Linked DNA regions of Thiorhodovibrio frisius. The protein of the gene in region 1 binds, or shares a complex with, the protein of each later gene. Links are inferred from orthologs where the notes say so. Each region holds a gene or a part of one and is shown on either strand. Other genes may lie near its edges.

Region 1 (5,061 bases):
AAGTGCACCTCAATAAAGGGCAAGCCGACGGCCAGAATGGCATCTCGCAGCGCGACGCTGGTATGGGTGAAAGCCGCCGGATTAAAAATCATAAAGGCCACATCATCGGCTGGTGCTCGGTGGATGTGCTCGATCAATGCATGCTCGGCATTGCTCTGCGCGAACAGTAAAGCCACTCCGGCCTGTTGGGCTGCGTCGCGCAGGCGCTGCTCGATCTGCGCAAGTGTAATCTGGCCATAGGTCCCAGGCTCGCGCTGGCCGAGCAGGTTCAGGTTGGGGCCGTTCAGGCAGAGAATGGCCGACATAGGCTGTGCTGAGTTCCTTGACCGGTGAACCGGCCGATCAGTGCGAGAAATCTGAGCCTACACGCCGGTAACTGTGCCTAACGGGCGGCAACGGTCGCAAAAATAGCCGTTTGACTCGAATGTGACAAGGGTAAAGGAAAGTGCGCCGATTTACAAAAATCCGCGCCGGGCGGTGCCCTTGCATGTTACAGCCCTGCCGCTGCTGCCCCCGGAAGGGTTGTGCCGGAATCCGTTGTACCAGAATCGGCGGCCTGCTCGGCTGTGTCTGGCAGCAGGGCGCTGACTTCAGTCCGTAATTGGTCTTCGCCCAGCAACCCTGGTTGAGCGAAAACCGCCCGGCCACGGTGATCGAAAAGCACAGTGAAGGGCAGGGCCTGGGTGCGATTGCCAAAGCGGGCGGCAAGCGCTATCTCCGGCTGACCGCCGAGCAGCACCTGGTAATTGAGCGTGCGTGCGTTGAGGAAGGCTTGGACGTCCTCGGGCGTGTCGATGGCGATGCTCACCACTTGCAGCAAGCCTGGTCCATAGCGGTCTTGCAGGCGCTCAAGCGGACCGATCTGCGCCAGACAGGGGGTGCACCAGCTTGCCCAGAAGTGCATCACCACCACTTTACCAGCCCAATTGTGGCTGCTGACCAAGCGACCGTCGGGAGTGGACAGACGCAGATCCGGGAGCACCTCGGTGCCTGATCGGTCGCGCTGGCTGCCGAAGGTGAGATCCGGATGGTCGTCGATCCAGTGCTGACCGAAGAGCGCCACGCTGATACTGAGTGTGCCGGCCAGTAGGGTGACGAACAGGACTTTCAATACACTCATAACCGCGCACTCATGGCTGGATCTCCTGCAGATGGGCGGCGAACTCCTCCGGCGGCACGAAGCCGACCAAGCGGAAACCGCGCAGCTCTGTGCCCGAGGTATCAAAAAACAGCATGGCCGGCGGACCGGGAATGCCGAAGCGCTCCTGCATCAGTGCCCTGTCCTCGGCATCGTTGGCGGTGACATCGGCCTGGAGCAGGATGAAATCCGCCATGGCGCTTTGGACCGCGGGTTCGGGGAAGGTGTAGCGCTCCATTTCTTTGCAGGATACGCACCAGTCGGCGTAGAAGTCGAGCATCACAGGCTGGCCCTGGGTGGCTGCGGCTGCGAGCTCACGTTCGAGATCGGTAACCGTCTTGATGCGCTTGAATTCGGCATGGGCGCTGCTCTGCGCGCCACCGGCAGGCATTAGCCCGCGCAGTGGTTGCAGGGTATCGCGCCCGCCGGCGGCGGCGCCGACCAGCATCAGGGCGCCATAGACCATTAGCGCAACGCCCAGGCCTTTCCATAGCTTGCGCCAGCCGCTGGCCTGGGCGGGCAGGGGCTCGAGCGCCCCTAGATAAACCGCCGAGGCAATCAGCAGCAGCCCCCAGAACAGCAGCGCAATGGCCACCGGTAGAATGCGCTCAAGCAGCAGCACCGCCACCGCCAGTAGCAGCACGCCAAAGACCGCCTTGACCGCATCCATCCAGGCGCCCGCGCGCGGTAGCAGCTTGCCGGCCGAGGTGCCGATCAGCAGCAGGGGTGCGCCCATGCCGAGCCCGAGTCCGAGCAGGGCGAAAAAGCCGAGTACTGCATCGCCGGTCTTGCCGATGAAGATCAGCGCACCCATCAGCGGCGGGGCGACACAGGGGCCGACGATCAGCGCCGAGAGGGCGCCCATGATGGCCGCGCCGATCAGAGTGCCGCCCTGTTGTTGGTTACTGAGTTCGGTCAGCCGGGTTTGCAGGCTGCTTGGCAGTTGCAGCTCGTAGAAGCCGAACATGGACAGCGCCAGGGCGACGAAAATGCCGGCAAAAAGCGTCAGTATCCAAGGATTTTGGAACGCGGCCTGCAAGTTGGCGCCAAAGAGTCCGGCGATCACGCCGACGATGGCGTAGGTCAGCGCCATCGCCAGCACATAGGCTAGGGACAGCATGAACGCCTGTCGGGTGGTGATGCCCTGACCCTGTCCGGCGATGATGCCGGAGAGAATGGGAATCATCGGGAAGACGCAGGGGGTAAAGGCCAGCAACAGCCCCAGACCGAAGAACAGCGCCAAAGCGCCGAAGATGCCGGCTTTCGCGAGCCGTGCGGCAATTTGGTCCTGCTCGGATACTCGCGCCTCGCCTGCTGTGGGTTCAGCGGCTGCAACCTGCTGAGTGGCAGCCAGGGTTTGCGCGTCGACCAGTCTATCGGTTGGCGGCAGGGCCAGGGTGACGGTTTTGGTCACCGGCGGATAGCAGATGCCGCGTTCGGCACAGCCCTGGAAGGTCGCGATGAGTTCAATCTCGGCTGCTTCGACGCGAGAGCGCAGCAGCGGAATTTCGCCCGTCACCAGGCCATGGTAGATGGCGACATCGCCGATGCTGCCATCCGGGCGCACGGTGTTGGCTTTGATCTCGGCCTCTGGCAGCTTCAGCTTGCCAAGTTGCACGCCCGCAGCTTCGGCCCGCTCAGGGGACAGCCTAAGCGCGATCATGTCGCGGTACATGAAGGTCTCGGGTGCGATAGTCCAGCGCAGCTCGAGCAGGTTGGGCGACTTGATGTCGGCGGAAAAAACGAAGGCTTCTGCGGCAGGAAGAATGTCGTCGTCAAGCCCTAAGCTTTGGCGAGTGCTGGTGCCGAGTGCCGCGCGCAGATTTGAGGCAGCGACTTTATTGGCGTCCGGGCTGGTCGCCGGACTGACAGTCGGACTCATGACCGGACTCATCGCCGGCAGGGCGACTTCGAGCGCGACCTCTTGTGGCGGATAGCAGAAGCCGGCATCGGCGCAGCCCTGGAAGCGGGCGAGCAGGGTCAGGGGGGCAGCGGTGTTCTCGCCGCGCTCAACGGGAATCCGCACTTCAAGCTGATCCCGATAGATGTCGACCTGGCCAAAGAACTGATCCTGCCTGACCTCAGCCGGCGGCAGCTGCGGCTGACCCAGCGTGACTCCGGGTGTCTCGGTGCGAAAACGCAGTTTGTTCTGGTAGAGGTAATACCCGGGTGCGATCTGCCAGCGCACGACTAGTTCATTCGCGCTCAGGGCCGCGACCTCGGGCTGGAAGGCCTGCTCAACGGGCAGGAAGTCCGCTCGCGCCGGCCCGCCCAGCAGGCAGATCAGCCCCGCGAGCAGCAGCCAGGGACTCAGCCAGCCTGGTGGCGCTGATCTGCGCGCGGGCAGTGCTGATTTGCTCTGGTGCGACTGTGGGTGGGTTTTCACGAGCTTTGGGTGCATGTGTCAATCCATTTCAAATACTGATCCGATCCCGCGATAACAGGCACGACAATGAACTCGGGTACCTCGTAGGGGTGTTCCTTAAGGATGCGTGATTCGAGTTCGCGCAGGCGCGCCTGCGTGGTTTTGATCATCATCAGCACCTCGGCATCCTGGCACAGTTGTCCGTCCCAGCGGTAGCAGGATTTCGCGCCGGGCAGCAGTGATACGCAGGCGGCCAGGCCCTCGTTGACTAGCATGGCGGCGAGACGCTCGGCGCAGTCGCTGTCGGGACAGGTGCAGTAGGCAATGCAGGGCGGCGTTGACATCGGGCGGACTCCCTCGGGCGGCTTGATGAATCTGGGTGCCTGAGCCGGTTATTTTAGACCAAAGCATCGCCGCTGCGCGGGCGCGGGGATTGCACTTGCCGGCTGCCCGGTCTAAGGTCGCCGATCAGTGATCGCTGCTCGGATCCATCTTGGTTCTGGTGGCGATAATTTCTTTCTTCAATCCACTGCCTTGCGAGTTCCTATTGTGCTTTGGTTTCTGTTGATTTTTGTCGGTACGCCGCTGATTGAGTTGTATTTTCTGCTCAAGGTCGGCACCATCATCGGGGCGTTGCCGACCATTCTGCTGTCGATTTTCACCGCAGCCCTTGGCGGGTATCTGGTGCGCGAGCAGGGCCTGTCGGTGCTGATGCGGGTGCGCAGCATGGTCGACCGGGGCGAGGTGCCTGCGTTCGAGATGCTCGATGGTGCCATTTTGCTGCTGTGCGGTTTCTCGCTGCTGTTGCCGGGTTTTGTCACTGACGCCCTGGGCTTTCTGCTGTTGATTCCAGCGCTGCGCCATGCCTTGATCCGCCGCTACCTTGCCGTGCAGCCAGCTGCCGGGGATGTAGAGATCAGAACCAGCCGGCGCGAATACATCGATGCGGACTATCGTCGCGAGGATGATTGAGCGATCTGTCCCAGCAGGTCCAGATAGCGACAGGCGCTGCGCTCGGCCTGGTATTCGCTGACCGCAGCGCGCAGGGTGTCGGCGGGCAAGGGGGCATCCAGCGTCGCCGCCATGGCGGTGGCGAGCGCCTCGGCATCGCCCACCGGCACCAGAGAGCCGAAACGTCCTCGCTGAAGAATTTCGGCCGGACCGCTCGGGCAGTCGGTCGCAACCGCTGGCGTGCCTAGGGCCAGGGCTTCGGTCAGCACATTGGGCGAGCCCTCCCAGGCCGATGACAGGGCGAACAGGCTGGCGCGCGCCATAAAGGGGTAGGGATTGGCGACAAACCCCGGAAGACTGACCGCGTCGTTCAGCCCGCGTTCGGCCACCAGTTGCTCCAGTCCCGGGCGGTTCCCGCCCTCGCCGAGGATGATCAGTCGGCACTCACGCTGCTGGTGTAGCTGGGCAAAGGCGCGGATCAGGGTCGGGAAGTCTTTTTGTCGCTGTAGGCGCCCGACGGCCAGGATTACCGGTGGTTGGATGCGGTCGTTGTCGTCGCGCTCTAGCCAGGGATGATGACAGGGCGCGCGTGCGCGGGCGGCGAGCA
Region 2 (4,015 bases), 900 kb from region 1 along the record:
AGGGCGGGTGGGCGTCGTTCAAACCGGGTGACCTCTGATGAATGCGTGGGGGGAGAATGGCCGCATTATACCGATCTCAAGCTGATGTTCGGTCCCGGGTTGAGCGCCAGATGCTGAATGACTGCGAATGCTCCATGATCGACACACCGCTCGGTGCGCTCAGCGTGCATTGGCAGCGGCGTGCGGTTCGCTGTGTGCGCCTGCCGATGCACAAGGCTTGCGCGCACCGCCCCACCTTGGCCGCGCCAGCCTGGCTTGAGCAAGAGTTTCATGCCTATTTTCGCGATGCAACTCACGACTTCAGCATTGTCTTGCAACTTGTGGGCACGGCGTTTCAGCAGCGCGTGTGGCAGGCACTGCGGCGGATTCCAAGTGGGGCGGTCAAACGCTATGGTGATTTGGCGGCGGAACTCGGCAGCAGCGCGCGCGCGGTGGGTAACGCCTGTCGCGCCAATCCCTGCCCGATTCTGGTGCCCTGTCATCGGGTTGTGGCGCAGCGCGGTCTCGGTGGTTTTGCTGGACAGACCGATGGCGCATCCATGTGCATCAAGGTCTGGCTGCTGCGGCATGAGAACGTGGATTTGACGGAGTTTGGTGCATGAAAGACGCAACTGCGGCCATGGTGGAAGCTTTCGCCGATGCGCTCTGGATGGAGCGGGGCCTGAGTGCCAATACCCTCTCGGCCTATCAGTCCGATTTGCGTGCCTACTGCGAGTGGCTCGAAGCTGCCCAAGGTCGGGAGCCGGCTGCGGCGGATCGTATCGACTTGATGGATTATCTCGGGGCGCTGGCGGGCAAGGGGCTCAAGCCGCGCTCCTCGGCGCGGGTGCTGTCCTGTCTGCGTCAGTTCTACGGTTATCTGTTGCGCCAGGGGCTGGTTGACAAAGACCCGAGCACGCGCATTGATGCACCCAAACTCGGGCGCCCGCTGCCGCGCAGTCTGAGCGAGGCCGATGTCGAAGCTCTGCTCCAGGCACCTGATACCGAACTCGCGCGCGGGCATCGGGATCGCACCATGCTTGAGGTGCTTTATGCCACCGGCTTGCGGGTGACGGAACTGGTAACCCTTGAATGGAATTCAGTCAGCCTGAATCAGGGCGTGGTGCGGGTGATGGGCAAGGGCAGCAAGGAGCGGCTGGTGCCTCTGGGCGAGGAAGCTCTGTCCTGGCTGACGGACTTTGCGCGCGGGCCGCGGGCCGAGCTGCTGGGGGCGCGCCAGTGCGGCCAGGTGTTTCCGACCAGCCGCGGCTGCTGTATGACCCGTCAGGCCTTCTGGCAGCTGATCAAACGTTATGCACTCGAGGCCGGGATTGTGGTGGAGCTTTCTCCCCACAGCCTGCGGCATGCTTTCGCCACGCATTTGCTCAACCATGGTGCCGATCTGCGTGTGGTGCAGATGCTGCTTGGTCACAGCGATCTTTCTACCACCCAGATCTATACCCATGTTGCCAACGCGCGCTTGCAGGAAATGCACGCCCGGCACCATCCGCGCGCCTGAGCAATTGTGCGTGCCCGCTGTGGCGCAAACACTCTCGCCACTGCGCGAAACTATGGTAGCCTTTCGGCTTAATCAGGCTGCTGAATATTCTGGTGGAGGTGCAATGCCGTCGTTTGATGTGGTCGCGGAGGCCGACCTGCAGGAAGTCCGCAATGCTGTCGATCAAGCCGCGCGCGAGATTGCAACGCGGTTTGATTTCAAAGGCGTTGAAGCGCGTTTTGAGCTGCAGGATGGTGCCATTGAGCTGCACGCCGAGCAGGAATTCCAACTGGGGCAAATGATGGACATTTTGCGCCAGAAGCTTGTCAAACGCTCAGTCGATCTCGCCGCGCTTGAGATCGACGAACCCGTCACCACCCTGAATGCAGCCCGCCAGCGCGTTGGCATCAAGCAGGGCGTTGACTCGGACACCGCCAAGCGCATGGTCAAAGCGCTCAAGGCCAGCAAGCTCAAGGTGCAGGCGCAGATTCAGGGCGATCAGGTGCGAATCAGCGGCAAAAAACGCGATGATCTTCAAGACGCCATCGCCGAGTTGCGCAATACCGACTGGAAGCTGCCGCTTCAGTTCACCAATTTTCGCGATTAGACATTGTTAGCGAGGTTTTTTGCATGATGGTATCCATCAATCCCCAGGGCGATTTCCAGTATCTCAGCCATTCCAACGGCTATCTTCCCAGCCATTTCCAGAACCCTGGAGTTTCATTGCTGAAGGCTGCCTTGCTTTTGCCCTTGGTCGCCCTGGGCTTGGCCCTGGCTGGCCCGGTGCAAGCGGACGATGCCGCTACCATCCGTGCCGCGCTGGCCAAGGTACTGCCAGAGGACAAGCCAACGACGGTCAAACCATCAGTCATCGACGGGCTCTACCAGGTGGACATAGGCCCGCAGGTGATGTTTGTGACTGCCGACGGTCGCTACCTGATCGACGGCGCCATTGTTGACTTGCAGACTCGCGAGAATATCGTCGAAGCGGCCCAGGCCGAGGCACGTCAGCGCACCATGGCAGGCGTTGGGGATGACGAAGCCATCATTTTTGCCGCCGATAATCCCAAGCATGAAATCACTGTCTTTACCGATATCGACTGCGGTTACTGCCGCAAGCTGCACCACCAGATCGATGGTTATAATCAGGCGGGAATCACCGTCCGCTATCTGTTCTTCCCACGCAGCGGTGCGGGCAGCCCATCCTACGACAAGGCCGTTTCCGTCTGGTGTGCCGATAACCAGAAAGCCGCGATGACTGCCGCCAAGAACGGCGAGCAAGTGGCGTCGGCGACATGCAAAAATCCGGTCAAGGAGCATATGGCGCTCGGAGAAATGCTGGGCATCCAAGGAACGCCAGCGATTGTGCTGGAATCGGGCGATATGATTCCTGGTTATGTAGAGCCAGACCGTCTGGCCAAATTGCTCGATGCCACCTCCAAGTAGGTGCGGATGATTTTTTCGTCTGTGGTTGCTCTGTGAGAACAGCAGAGTCATTCTCCGCGTTGCCCCGACTATGGTTGCCCCAGCTATGAGAGTTATCGTGAAAACAGCAGATTCATACTCCGGGTTGCCGGGGTCTGCGCGGGTCAGGTGAAAGAGGTGGTTCGCAGTGGCTGAACAAAAGCCGGCATTGGAGTTCGCTAGCCGCACGCATCTCGGCATGGTGCGCAAGGGCAACGAGGACTCTGTCGCGGTGCACCCCGAGAATTACCTGGCCATTGTTGCTGATGGCGTTGGTGGGGCCAGCGCGGGAGAGGTCGCAAGCCGCATGGCGGTTGACTTGATCGGTGAGCGCTTTATTGCGCGGGCACCTAGCCGCTCAGAGCCTCGCATCGCACAACTGCTGACCGAGGCTGCGGTCGATGAGGCCAATGTCGCCATTATTCGCCATGCCAAAGAGCAACCCGAGTGCTCCGGTATGGGCACCACAGTCGTCATGGGCTTTTTTGGCCAAGGCTGGATGGTTTACGGCCATGTCGGTGATTCGCGCCTGTACCGGCTGCGCGACGGCGAGCTAAAGCAGCTCACACGCGATCACTCCTTTATTCAGGAAGTGGTCGATCAGGGCTTTTTCCCGACGCTGGCGGATGCCCGCGAATATGGCATCACCGACAATGTGCTGACCCGTGCCCTAGGCTCGGCTGCGCACATCAAGGCGACCACGGATACCACCGAGCTGGTCGAGGGCGATCTCTATTTGTTGTGCTCCGACGGACTGACAGGCATGGTGCCCACCGAGGAACTACAGAATGTCTTAGTCGCCGCAAGCTCCCTAGAGACAGCGGCTGACACCCTGATAAAACTTGCCTGCAAACGCGGCGGCGTGGATAACATCACAGTTGCTCTGGTGCGCGTCAATCAGGTTGAGCAACCACAGGACGCGCCGGCGAATTCGACGGAGCCTGTTGACACCGAATCCTAGCGGGTGCGCCAGTGCAGAGGGTCGGCCAGTCGAAAGATTTTCACGCGGGCCCTATTTTCCCCTCTCGATTTCTCTCCCCGCTCCAATTTTCTCACTCTTCGGCCTCTACCGAG

The links. The genes of interacting proteins can lie anywhere in the genome.
Region 2: the proteins of dsbD (region 1) and Thiofri_RS13560 are in contact, whole or in part, in a crystal structure (PDB 1JZD), measured with the Escherichia coli proteins. The link is inferred for Thiorhodovibrio frisius from one-to-one orthologs.

Annotation. Positions count from the first base shown.
Region 1 is NZ_CP121471.1:3,846,022-3,851,082, reverse strand. Bases 836-3,938 are described here. They hold dsbD (protein-disulfide reductase DsbD), read right to left. Parts: upstream 3,540-3,938; coding sequence 1,131-3,539; downstream 836-1,130. Other genes in these bases: cutA (divalent-cation tolerance protein CutA), read right to left, coding at 3,521-3,847; Thiofri_RS17555 (TlpA family protein disulfide reductase), read right to left, coding at 836-1,120. Also shown: aroQ (type II 3-dehydroquinate dehydratase), read right to left, coding at 1-305; more of Thiofri_RS17555, read right to left, coding at 491-835; Thiofri_RS17540 (FxsA family protein), read left to right, coding at 4,053-4,475; Thiofri_RS17535 (glycosyltransferase), read right to left, coding at 4,454-5,061. UniProt on the Escherichia coli protein: Required to facilitate the formation of correct disulfide bonds in some periplasmic proteins and for the assembly of the periplasmic c-type cytochromes.
Region 2 is NZ_CP121471.1:2,943,651-2,947,665, reverse strand. What follows is about bases 1,021-4,015. They hold Thiofri_RS13560 (DsbC family protein), read left to right. Parts: upstream 1,021-2,107; coding sequence 2,108-2,923; downstream 2,924-4,015. Other genes in these bases: Thiofri_RS13555 (PP2C family protein-serine/threonine phosphatase), read left to right, coding at 3,090-3,902; Thiofri_RS13565 (YajQ family cyclic di-GMP-binding protein), read left to right, coding at 1,602-2,084; xerD (site-specific tyrosine recombinase XerD), read left to right, coding at 1,021-1,498. In the rest of the region: Thiofri_RS13580 (YcgN family cysteine cluster protein), read right to left, coding at 1-22; Thiofri_RS13575 (methylated-DNA--[protein]-cysteine S-methyltransferase), read left to right, coding at 135-602; more of xerD, read left to right, coding at 599-1,020. UniProt on the Escherichia coli protein: Acts as a disulfide isomerase, interacting with incorrectly folded proteins to correct non-native disulfide bonds.